DNA from 2 places in the Arthrobacter sp. SPT-J7 genome. Region 1 is predicted to be linked to the other one. Evidence: riboswitches for the same ligand, from Rfam matches in the RefSeq annotation. Region 1 holds a riboswitch; the other holds the start of a gene.

Region 1 (4,686 bases):
CTGTTGCCGTTCACGGGATCTGGGCACCGCGAAGACCACTTCCAGCGCTTGCAGCTTCGCGGCAAAAATGGGGTCACGGTCCAGAATGCCGGCGTCCAGGTTGGCGTCCTGGAACATGTTGACCAAGGGGACGTCGCGGGCTTCGGGAACGTCCTCCACCCGCAGATACAGCGGATTGAAGAACCGGCGCGTCGCGGGCAGGTAGGGCGAGGGCTCCACCGGCGGCTTCGGTTGTGCTGCGTGCAGCGGATTGATCAGCACGAAGCCGGCACCCTGGGCGGCGGCCGTTTCGGCAAGGCGGGCGAGGTCGTCCAAGTCGCCGACGCCCCAAGACGACCGCGAGCGAACGGAGTACAGCTGAGCCATCACGCCCCACGTCCGGGGAAGCCGGTCGGCGGTGGTGAGCCGCGGCGGAGTGACCACGAGCGCGCACCGCGTCCAGTTGCCGGAGGATTCCGCGACCTCGCCGCCAGCGCCCTGCTCGTCCACATCCAGGGCCAGTTCCAGAGTGTGCCAGCCCAGCGGGAGGTCAGCCGGCACAACGGCGGCCAGACGAAGATGCGGGTCACCTTGCTCGTCCTCCGACCCGGCGGCCACCACCTGCACCGCGCGCCGCGATCCGTCCTCCAACAAAACCCACACCTGCGGGCGGCCACCGGCACGGACATTGACCGGAACCTCGGTGGCAGTACCTCGGCGAATGACGACGGCGGGCGGCAGCGTGGCCTGTGACGGAGCCAGTTCCGCGGCCAGCAAGGAGGCAGTGACGTCGTCGTCCGTTGCGCAGGGAACGCCCAGCGCGGTGAGGACGGAAACCAGCGTCGCAGGGCTGACTTCCTTCTCGCCGCCGTCCCAACCGCGGAAGGTAATGCCTACGCCGTGTTCCTGTGCGAGGCGCTGCAGCGCCGTAAGGTCAGCCATAACTCCAATCTACGTGAGACCGGGCTGGGCGGTGGGGCCGCGGCCGAGACCGGTCGATCGCGCGGGCTCGGTTGTGGCGGACTCGCCGGAAGCCGCGACGGCGGTCATTGCCCTGGGCGCACACGCCGTGCAATGGCGTCCAGCACTTGCTGCCGCGTGAGCCCGCGTTGCCGTTGCGCCACGGTGATGGCGTACTCCATGGCCTCGCCGCGCAGCCCCTTTCGCACGTCGGCTTTCACCGTCGATCGGCCCAACTGCCGGGCGGCAGCAACGCGATGGTGCCCGTCCGCGAGCAGCAGGACTCCGTCGACATCAAAGATGACAACAGGCGTGGCTTCATCGAGATGCTCGAGGTAGTACGCCACCCGGTCAGGGTCGAGATGCGGACGGCCTCGTTCTATGGATTCTTGAGCGAGGGCGGCAACCGGAACGTCCATGACTGCCATGAGGTTAGTATGCAGTCGGCGCCCACAGCCGTCCATCAAAGGGCACAGCGTCCTTCGCGCGCCCGTTCCGCGCACCGCCGGAGACCGACGAAGGGGGCCAGCATCAAGGCTCGGCCGGTCAGCACCCGGGTCTCCACGCGCTCGCTGGCGCTCGCTTGGTCGACCACCGGGCACTCGCACCGCCGTCGTACTGGGAATGCAAGGCGGCACGCAACGCGGCTCAACAATTTTGGCCGCGGCTGCGGAAGTTGCGAGAATGGACGGGACCATCCCGAGCGGTTGAGAGATCTGGCTCTTTGACACCGCAGCAACCATCCGGCCCGCCGGAAAGGTGCTACCGCCAGAAGCGATGGAGAGAGCGCAAGCAATCTTTGATCCGGATGGCGCCGCCGCATCTGGTCGCGCCGCAGGACCGTCATTGCCTCGGGAACCTAAGTTTGAAGGAGCTGCCTGATGGCTGAACGCACATTCGGTTTCCGCACCCGTGCCCTGCACGCCGGCGGCACGCCCGACGCCGAGCACGGCGCCCGGGCCGTACCGATCTACCAGAGCACGTCGTTCGTGTTCAAGGACACCGACGACGCCGCGAACCTCTTCGCGCTGCAGAAGTACGGCAACATCTACTCGCGCATCGGCAACCCCACGGTGGCCGCGTTCGAGGAGCGCATTGCCTCGCTCGAGGGCGGCATCGGTGCAGTGGCGACAGCGTCGGGCATGGCCGCCGAGTTCATCACCTTCGCGGCGTTGGCCGGCGCGGGCGACCACATTGTGGCCTCGTCCAAGCTCTACGGCGGCACCATCACCCAGCTGGACGTGACGCTGCGCCGGTTTGGCGTGGAAACCACGTTCGTCGACTCCACCGACCCGGCCGACTTCGCCGCGGCCATCGGAGAGAACACCAAGGCGGTCTACACCGAGATCGTGGCGAACCCGTCCGGCGACATCGCCGATCTGGCCGGCCTGGCGGCGGTGGCGCACGACGCCGGCATCCCCCTGGTGGTGGACGCCACCTTGAGCACTCCCTACCTGATCCGGCCGATCGAGCACGGCGCGGACATCGTGATCCACTCCGCCACCAAGTTCCTGGGCGGGCACGGCACCACGCTGGGCGGCGTCGTCGTCGAATCCGGTCGCTTCAACTGGGGCAACGGCAAGTTCCCGCAGATGACCGAGCCGGTGCCCAGCTACGGCAATGTGTCCTGGTGGGGCAACTTCGGCGAGTACGGATTCCTCACCAAACTGCGCTCCGAGCAGCTGCGCGACATCGGACCGTCGCTGTCCGCGCAGTCCGCGTTCCAGCTATTGCAGGGCGTGGAAACGCTGGCGCAGCGGATGGACGAGCACCTGGCCAACGCCCGCAAGGTGGCCGAGTGGCTGGAAGCCGACGAGCGGGTCTCCTGGGTCAGCTACGCAGGCCTGCCCGCGCACCCGCACTACGAGCGCGGCCGGAAGTACCTGCCCAAGGGCGTGGGCTCCGTGTTCAGCTTCGGCGTCAAGGGCGGCCGCGAGGCAGGTCAGAAGTTCATCGAGTCGCTGCAGCTGGCCAGCCACCTGGCCAACATCGGCGATGCCCGCACTCTGGTGCTGCACCCCGGATCAACCACGCACCAGCAGCTCACCGCCGACCAGCTCGTTGCCGCCGGCGTGCCCGAGGACTTGATCCGCATCTCCGTGGGGCTGGAAGACGTGGACGATATCCTCTGGGACCTCGACCAAGCGCTGACGGCATCGCAGCAGGCCGGCACCGAGCACGGCCCCAGCCGCGACCATGAGGACGACGCGTTCGACACCTCCGAGTTCGCCTCGCCCAGCTATGCCGGTGAGTCCTGCACGATTCCGGCAGCGCGAGCCGCCCGGACAGAACCTGGAACGCGCGTAGTTGAGTCCGTGGAAGAACTGATTGAAGCCGAAGAAGGAGCCGCCAAGTGACCGCGACCTCAGAACGGACCTGGGTGGGACCGTCTGCCCCCGAACGGCTGAACATCCTGCGCAACACGAAGTCGATCGCCATCGTCGGCGCCTCGGACAAGCCCAGCCGGGCCAGCTACTTCGTCTCCACCTACCTGCTCTCCAGCTCGCCGTACAAGGTCTACTTTGTGAACCCGGTGGCCAAGGAGATCCTGGGCCAGCCGGTGTACAAGTCGCTGGCCGATCTGCCGGAGGTGCCCGACCTGGTGGACGTGTTCCGTAAGCACGATGACCTGCCCACCGTGCTGGAGGAAACCCTGGCCGTCGGTGCCAAGACCATCTGGCTGCAGCTGGGCTCCTGGCACGAGGAGGTTGCGGCCAAGGCCGAGGCCGCCGGCCTGAACGTAGTGATGGACCGTTGCGTGAAGATTGAGCACGCCCGCTTCCATGGCGGCCTGCATCTGGCTGGGTTCGACACCGGCGTCATCTCCTCCAAGCGGCAGTTGACCGCTTAGAGGACGCTCGTCTGAGGCCACGCCGGTCAGCAATCACGCCGCCGCCGGCAGCTGAAAGCCCGCCCCTGGTCCCCCGCCCTCCAGTCGGAGAGCGGAGGCCTGAGGCGGGCTTTTTGCTGCCCTGATTCCTGCCCCGGGGTGACTGTAGACGCCTCCAAGGATTTCCCCAAGGTCCTCGTCAGATGCTGTGGCCAGCCACACAACACGACTAGGGGAGTCATGATGTTCAAGAAATCCGCCCATCCAAAACACAGGAGGGGCACCGAACGTGCCCAAAGGGGGAAGCCATCCGTCCCCCAAAAAGTCACAGCCGGGCTGGCTGCGCTGGTGCTGGGCGCGGGCGTGCTGCCCTCGGCCTTGGCTCCCGCCGCGTTGGCAGCGCCGGTGGGCCAGGGCCTGACCCTCAATGCAGGGGACATGCGGTTCATCCTGAAGCAAATCAAGATCGCGGAGAACCACGCCACCAAAGAAGATGCCGAGGGTAAGCCCGTGGCGGGCCAGCCGCTCCTCGGCCCCGGGCCCAACCAGATCGCCAATCCCCTGTTGCCTTATGGGCTGCGCACCGTGGACGGAACTGATAACAACCTGGTGCCCAATCAGGGGCACTACGGTTCCTCCAGCCTGCCGTTCCCGCGGCTGGCAGAACCGGAGTGGCGGACCGCTTCCGGGGGAAAGTCGTACAAGTCGGTCAACGTGCCGCTGATGCAGGACTCCGACCCCCGCTTCATCAGCAATGTCATCGTTGACCAGACCTCCAGCAACCCGGCCGCGATCGCTGCTGCCGGCAAGGCGCACCGGACGGTGAACGACGGTCCGACGGCGGTTCCCTGCGAAGCCGATAACCTGCCCCAAGGCTGCGTGCCCGAGGGCGAGACACTCGACATCCCGAATGTCAC
Region 2 (4,686 bases), on a different contig from region 1:
AATGCGGCAGCTGCCAGTCCTGCCATCGCGCAGGTAAAGATGACGTAGAGGGCAGCGGCCAGAACGGTTTCGCCGCTGTTGTAGAAGCCAAAGCTGACAGTGGCGATCATTTCGGTGTTGGCGCTGCCCAGCAGGATGGGCACGTCGAGGATCCCCGACATGGTGATGGCTACGAGGAACCAGGCCGAGATGAGGGACGGGACCAGGAGCCGCACTGTGACAGTTCCAAACGCGCGGAGGAAGTTGTCGCCGGAGATTCGTGCTGCTTCTTCCATATCGACGCCGATCTGCGCCAGAGCACCCTCCAAGGTCCTGGTGGCCAGCGGGACGGTGGCGACGGCCAGACCGATGACCAGGATCCAGACAGTTCCGTAGATGCTCTTGGTTCCCGGCGTCATCAGGACCGACCAGAGGAAGGCCAGGCCCAGAACCAGGCCAGGCATTGCAGCGGGAACCCAGGATGCCAATTGGATGTAGCGGCCGAGCCGGCCCTTCATCCGGACAAAAGCGAAACTGACAACCAACGCGAGAATGACGGTCAGGAGCCCGCCGATCGTGGACACAATAATTGTGGTCTCCAACGCCTTCATGACACTCGGGGTGTTCAAGAGGCGCTCGAAATTCTGCAGGGTGAAGTCGGACGCGCCGAGGTAGGGCCGGAAGGCGCTCAGGATGACCTGAGCCACGGGAAGGATCAGCGCAACGAGAATGAACAGGAGCACCGCCGCGACCACGGCGCCCGTCCATCTCCCCGGTTTGCGGAGGTCCGCGCCCTTGGCCCTTCCGCCCACGGAGGTGTACGTCTTGCCCCCGCCTGTCAGCTTGAGCTGCAGCAGCACCAATACCGCGAGGATGGCAACGATAACTAAGGAGGAAGCAGAGGCTGCGGGGTAATCGGCTTCGTATCCGCCGCGTAAGTAGTCATAGATCTGGGTGGCGAACACGTTGATTCCGGCCGGCAGTCCAAGGACAGCCGGGGTTTCAAAGGCCTCGAGTCCTTTGACAAAAATGAAGAGGCTGGCAGCACCAAGGGCAGGCAGCAAGGCCGGCAGTTCGATCCCTATGAACGAACGGATCCGGCTTGCGCCGCCGATCCGGGCTGCCTCCTCCAAAGCCGCATTTTGATTGCGGAAGGCTCCGAGAAGAATCATGTAAGCCAGCGCACTGGCCTTCAGCACTGTCACCAATACCAAGCCGAACCAACTACGCGTATTGAAGGTCGCCGCAAGGAAGTCGAGGCCGAGCACGTCGAAGAAGCGGTTGATCATGCCCGTCTGGCCAGCACCAAGCATCGCCCAGCTCAGCGAATACAGCACGGTCGGCATCGCGACCAAGATGACCATCACGGGGGTGATAAATCGCCGGAAGGGCACATCCATCCTTGTGGTCACCGTGGCCATAAAGACGGCTACCGCCATGGAGAGGACCGTGATCACCACCGCGTAGATGACCGTTGAGCCGAGCGCCGCGTAGGCGTTCGGGTCATTGATCAGACGCTCAAATCCCGACAGGGTCCACTTGGGGTTACCCGCCAGCGGTGACGAGCTGAAGGCCCCATAGATGAGCATGCCCAGCGGCCACACGAACAACCAGGTAAATATAAGGAGGCAGACCGCTTTGCCGATCGTGCGGGCAGCCGTAGCGGGCTGGATGCGCGTGGAAGAACGCGGCGCGGTCAGGACACTCATGGCACCCCTTTCTCTTGCTTTGGTAAGCCTGTACGCAATCCGTACAAAGGTTACGTATTTCGTACGCTTGATATTAGTGATCCCATTCACGCGGCGTCAAGAATGCGTCACATAGGGCTGTAACGTGCGCCACGGATACCAGTGCGACGGGGCGCTGGGCCGACCTCGGGCTATGTGCTTACGGATTTTTGTCCGAGGCGGTCACTATGCTGAAGACAGCTTCACGAGATGCGCGCCGCCCTCCGGCAAGAGGGCAGATGCTCCGACATGGCCGCACACCAACCCCAACCTCACGGGTGGTTCGGATGACGAAGCGGTCCGTCTCCAACTGGAGCGGGCAAGAGCGTCCGCCGTGGCGGAGTGTGGAAAAGGAACTGACGTGGCCAGCTATGAAAACCGAGCCGATGACGAACCCCAGACCAAAACGGAACGGTGCGCGGTGTTCCTGCCGGGACACAAAGTCCATTGGGTCCAGATCCGGAAGGCGCTCAAAGAGGATGTCGGAATTCCAGTGACCGTTCGTCTGGAGGTGGATGGGAAAGTGCACCTCTTCGACGCTGGGGAGGAACAACTTTGCTGGCACCACGACACCGCGGACATCGCGGAGGCGCTGGCTCTCCCCTGCGGAGACATCAAGTGGTACGAGCAGGTGAGATTACTGACAATCGAGACGATCGTGGACCAGCGGTCCTTCTCCTTGGGCTGGGTTGGCGTGGCATCGGAGTGCCGGTCTTAGCCCGAACACGCCGGCGCCGAGCGTCTAACGGCGCGCTTCCGCGTCTGTCGGGGCGGGGACGCCTCAATTGCCTGCCGCTTCGAGGTTGGCAAGATACCGGCGAAACCGCCAGGAGTCGGCAAAAAAGATCGGCTTCGCCCGGCCACGCCAGGGCCTAGGATGCGGGGGGGGGAGGGCCCAAATGGCCCCGCCGCATTAAGCCCTCCCCCGAGGCAAAACCCGGGCGCTCCGGATACCAGTCGGTTCCGCCGACCAAGGTGACTGCGAAATGGTGGAAGGACACCGGCCGCTGGGAATGCGGTTCAGCCGCGGCTGAACCGTGCGGCGGATTCAACCGGCCCGCCGACTGCGTCAGGTCGACGGCGCCCGCACGGCGTCCGTCGTCCACGCGGCAGCATCAAACGGGCGCCGGCCGATTCCGCCACGAACACGACCCACGTTGTTCCCGCGCGCAGCTCCTCCCCAACCGGTGCGAAGAGGCGACCGCATCGTGGTGCGGTTCCACCGCCCGGGCCCGTGAACCTTCTGCCGACAAGGGCCCGGCAGCGCCCCACGCCAGGTGGTGCTGCTGCCGGGCCCTGAAGGCGTTGTTAATTATCAGAGCGTGCGGCCCGGCTACTTGGTCTTCTCGGCGGCGCCCTTTTCCGTCTTCTCTCCGCCGGAGGCCAGTTCGCCGGCGCTGTTCTCCAGGTGGGCCCGCATGAACCACTGGAAGAGTTCCAGTTCGGCGGTCTGGCCGATCAGCAGGTCCTCGGTGACCGGGTCGATTTCACCGACGGTCTCGATGGCCTCGCGGTGCGCGCCGACCACTCCGTTGTAGACCACGTCCAGTGCGGCGAGATGCTCGGCGGTGCCGGCACGGTGGATGTCGTAGTCGTCCCAGCTGCGTTCCTTAACCAGGGCACCGGGCAGCCCGTTCGGGGAGACGCCCAGGGTGGCAATCCGCTCGGCGACGGCGTCGATCATTGCGCGGACCTTTTCGATCTGCGGATCGAGCATTTCGTGGACTCCGATGAAGTCCCGGCCCACCACATTCCAGTGGGCGTGCTTGAGGGTCAACTGCAGGTCATTGAGCGCGTGGAGCCGCTGCTGCAGGATTTTTGCGACCTTTCGGCCGTCTTCCAGCTTGAGGCCGGGAACTGTGTAGCTTGCCTTGGATCCGGTCGTTTCCGCCATGAGAAACCTCCTTGCTCGGCGATGCCGCTTGTCGGCATCCTGCTGTTTTCCAACCTAGCTGCGAACCTTGTAAACGTCCCGCTGGGCGACGTTTCGTCAGCCAAGGGCGAAATTCAGCAGGCTTACTAATCGCGAGCGCCGCCACCCACGAGCACTCGGCTGACAATCGCCGCGAGCAGCACCACCACAGCGCAAATTCCTGCGGCGATCGCGGTGCCCTGGTCGACCAGTCCGCCGTCGAGCCGACCGACGGCGATCCAGGCCAGGCCCCAACTGGTGGCCAGCGCCGGGGCAAACCGGCCTCTGCTGTACACCGCGGTGCCAACACCGACTGCCGTTGCCAGAGCGAGCACGACCGAAGACAGCAAGGTCACCGGAAGACCTAAGCCGTCCACGCCCGACGCTGCGAAGACGGCCCCGGCATTGGCCACCGTGGCCACGGTTACCCAGCCCAGGTAGAGGCCGAAGGTTCCGTCGACAATGAATGCATCCAGTCTCCCGTCCGGCAACGTGTCGACCAGCAGCACCAGGACGCGCGCCAGCACGGCCAGCAGCATGACGATGACGGCCAGGCTGATGATCAACAGTCCGGCCTGCACCACCCAGATCCACGCGGCGTTCAACAGCATGGAGGCCACCGCCCAGGGGCGCAGCTCAGCCTGCCGGCCGGACCGCCGCTGGGCCGGCAGCAATTGCCAGACCGCGTACGCGAGCAGTCCGAGGTAGATGACGGACCAGATCCGGAAAGCCGGCGCGGCCGGAGCCAGCGGCGTGGAGTCTTCGTTCAGCCAGCCGTCTGCCGCCTGCTGGATCGGGGTTCCGATCACTACGCCGCTGCCCATGAAGGCGGCAACAATTGCCAACAAGGAGCTGACCAGCACCAGTATCGGGACGGCCAGCCCGGTCCGGATCTCCGTTCGTTGCTGCATGCTTCCTCCGGCCCTCGTCGGTGTTCCCGCTGCCAGGAAAAGTCCACCGTGGAATATCGTTTAGGTTCCTAGCCGGCCACGAACGATGCTCACGGTGGAGTGAGCCGGGTTTCCGTCCACTGGCTCGTCGGAGACATCCACAATGGGGAACTTGGAC

The links. Region 1 has a riboswitch for S-adenosylmethionine ahead of AC5RWX_RS07650 (O-acetylhomoserine aminocarboxypropyltransferase/cysteine synthase family protein). Riboswitches for the same ligand answer to the same signal wherever they lie in the genome.
Region 2: another riboswitch for S-adenosylmethionine. It lies ahead of AC5RWX_RS10630 (hypothetical protein); the one in region 1 lies ahead of AC5RWX_RS07650 (O-acetylhomoserine aminocarboxypropyltransferase/cysteine synthase family protein).

The regions. Positions count from the first base shown of each region.
Region 1 is NZ_JBNHFF010000004.1:8,150-12,835, reverse strand. It holds gene malQ (4-alpha-glucanotransferase) at 1-921, opposite strand, end outside; gene AC5RWX_RS07655 (ParB N-terminal domain-containing protein) at 1,026-1,367, opposite strand; SAM riboswitch class I at 1,631-1,723, shown strand; gene AC5RWX_RS07650 (O-acetylhomoserine aminocarboxypropyltransferase/cysteine synthase family protein) at 1,821-3,296, shown strand; gene AC5RWX_RS07645 (CoA-binding protein) at 3,293-3,790, shown strand; gene AC5RWX_RS07640 (Ig-like domain-containing protein) at 4,013-4,686, shown strand, end outside.
Region 2 is NZ_JBNHFF010000005.1:216,647-221,332, reverse strand. It holds gene AC5RWX_RS10635 (ABC transporter permease) at 1-1,688, opposite strand, end outside; SAM riboswitch class IV at 1,908-2,038, shown strand; gene AC5RWX_RS10630 (hypothetical protein) at 2,068-2,424, shown strand; gene AC5RWX_RS10625 (Dps family protein) at 3,040-3,600, opposite strand; gene AC5RWX_RS10620 (TspO-related membrane protein) at 3,726-4,529, opposite strand; gene AC5RWX_RS10615 (anti-sigma factor) at 4,590-4,686, opposite strand, start outside.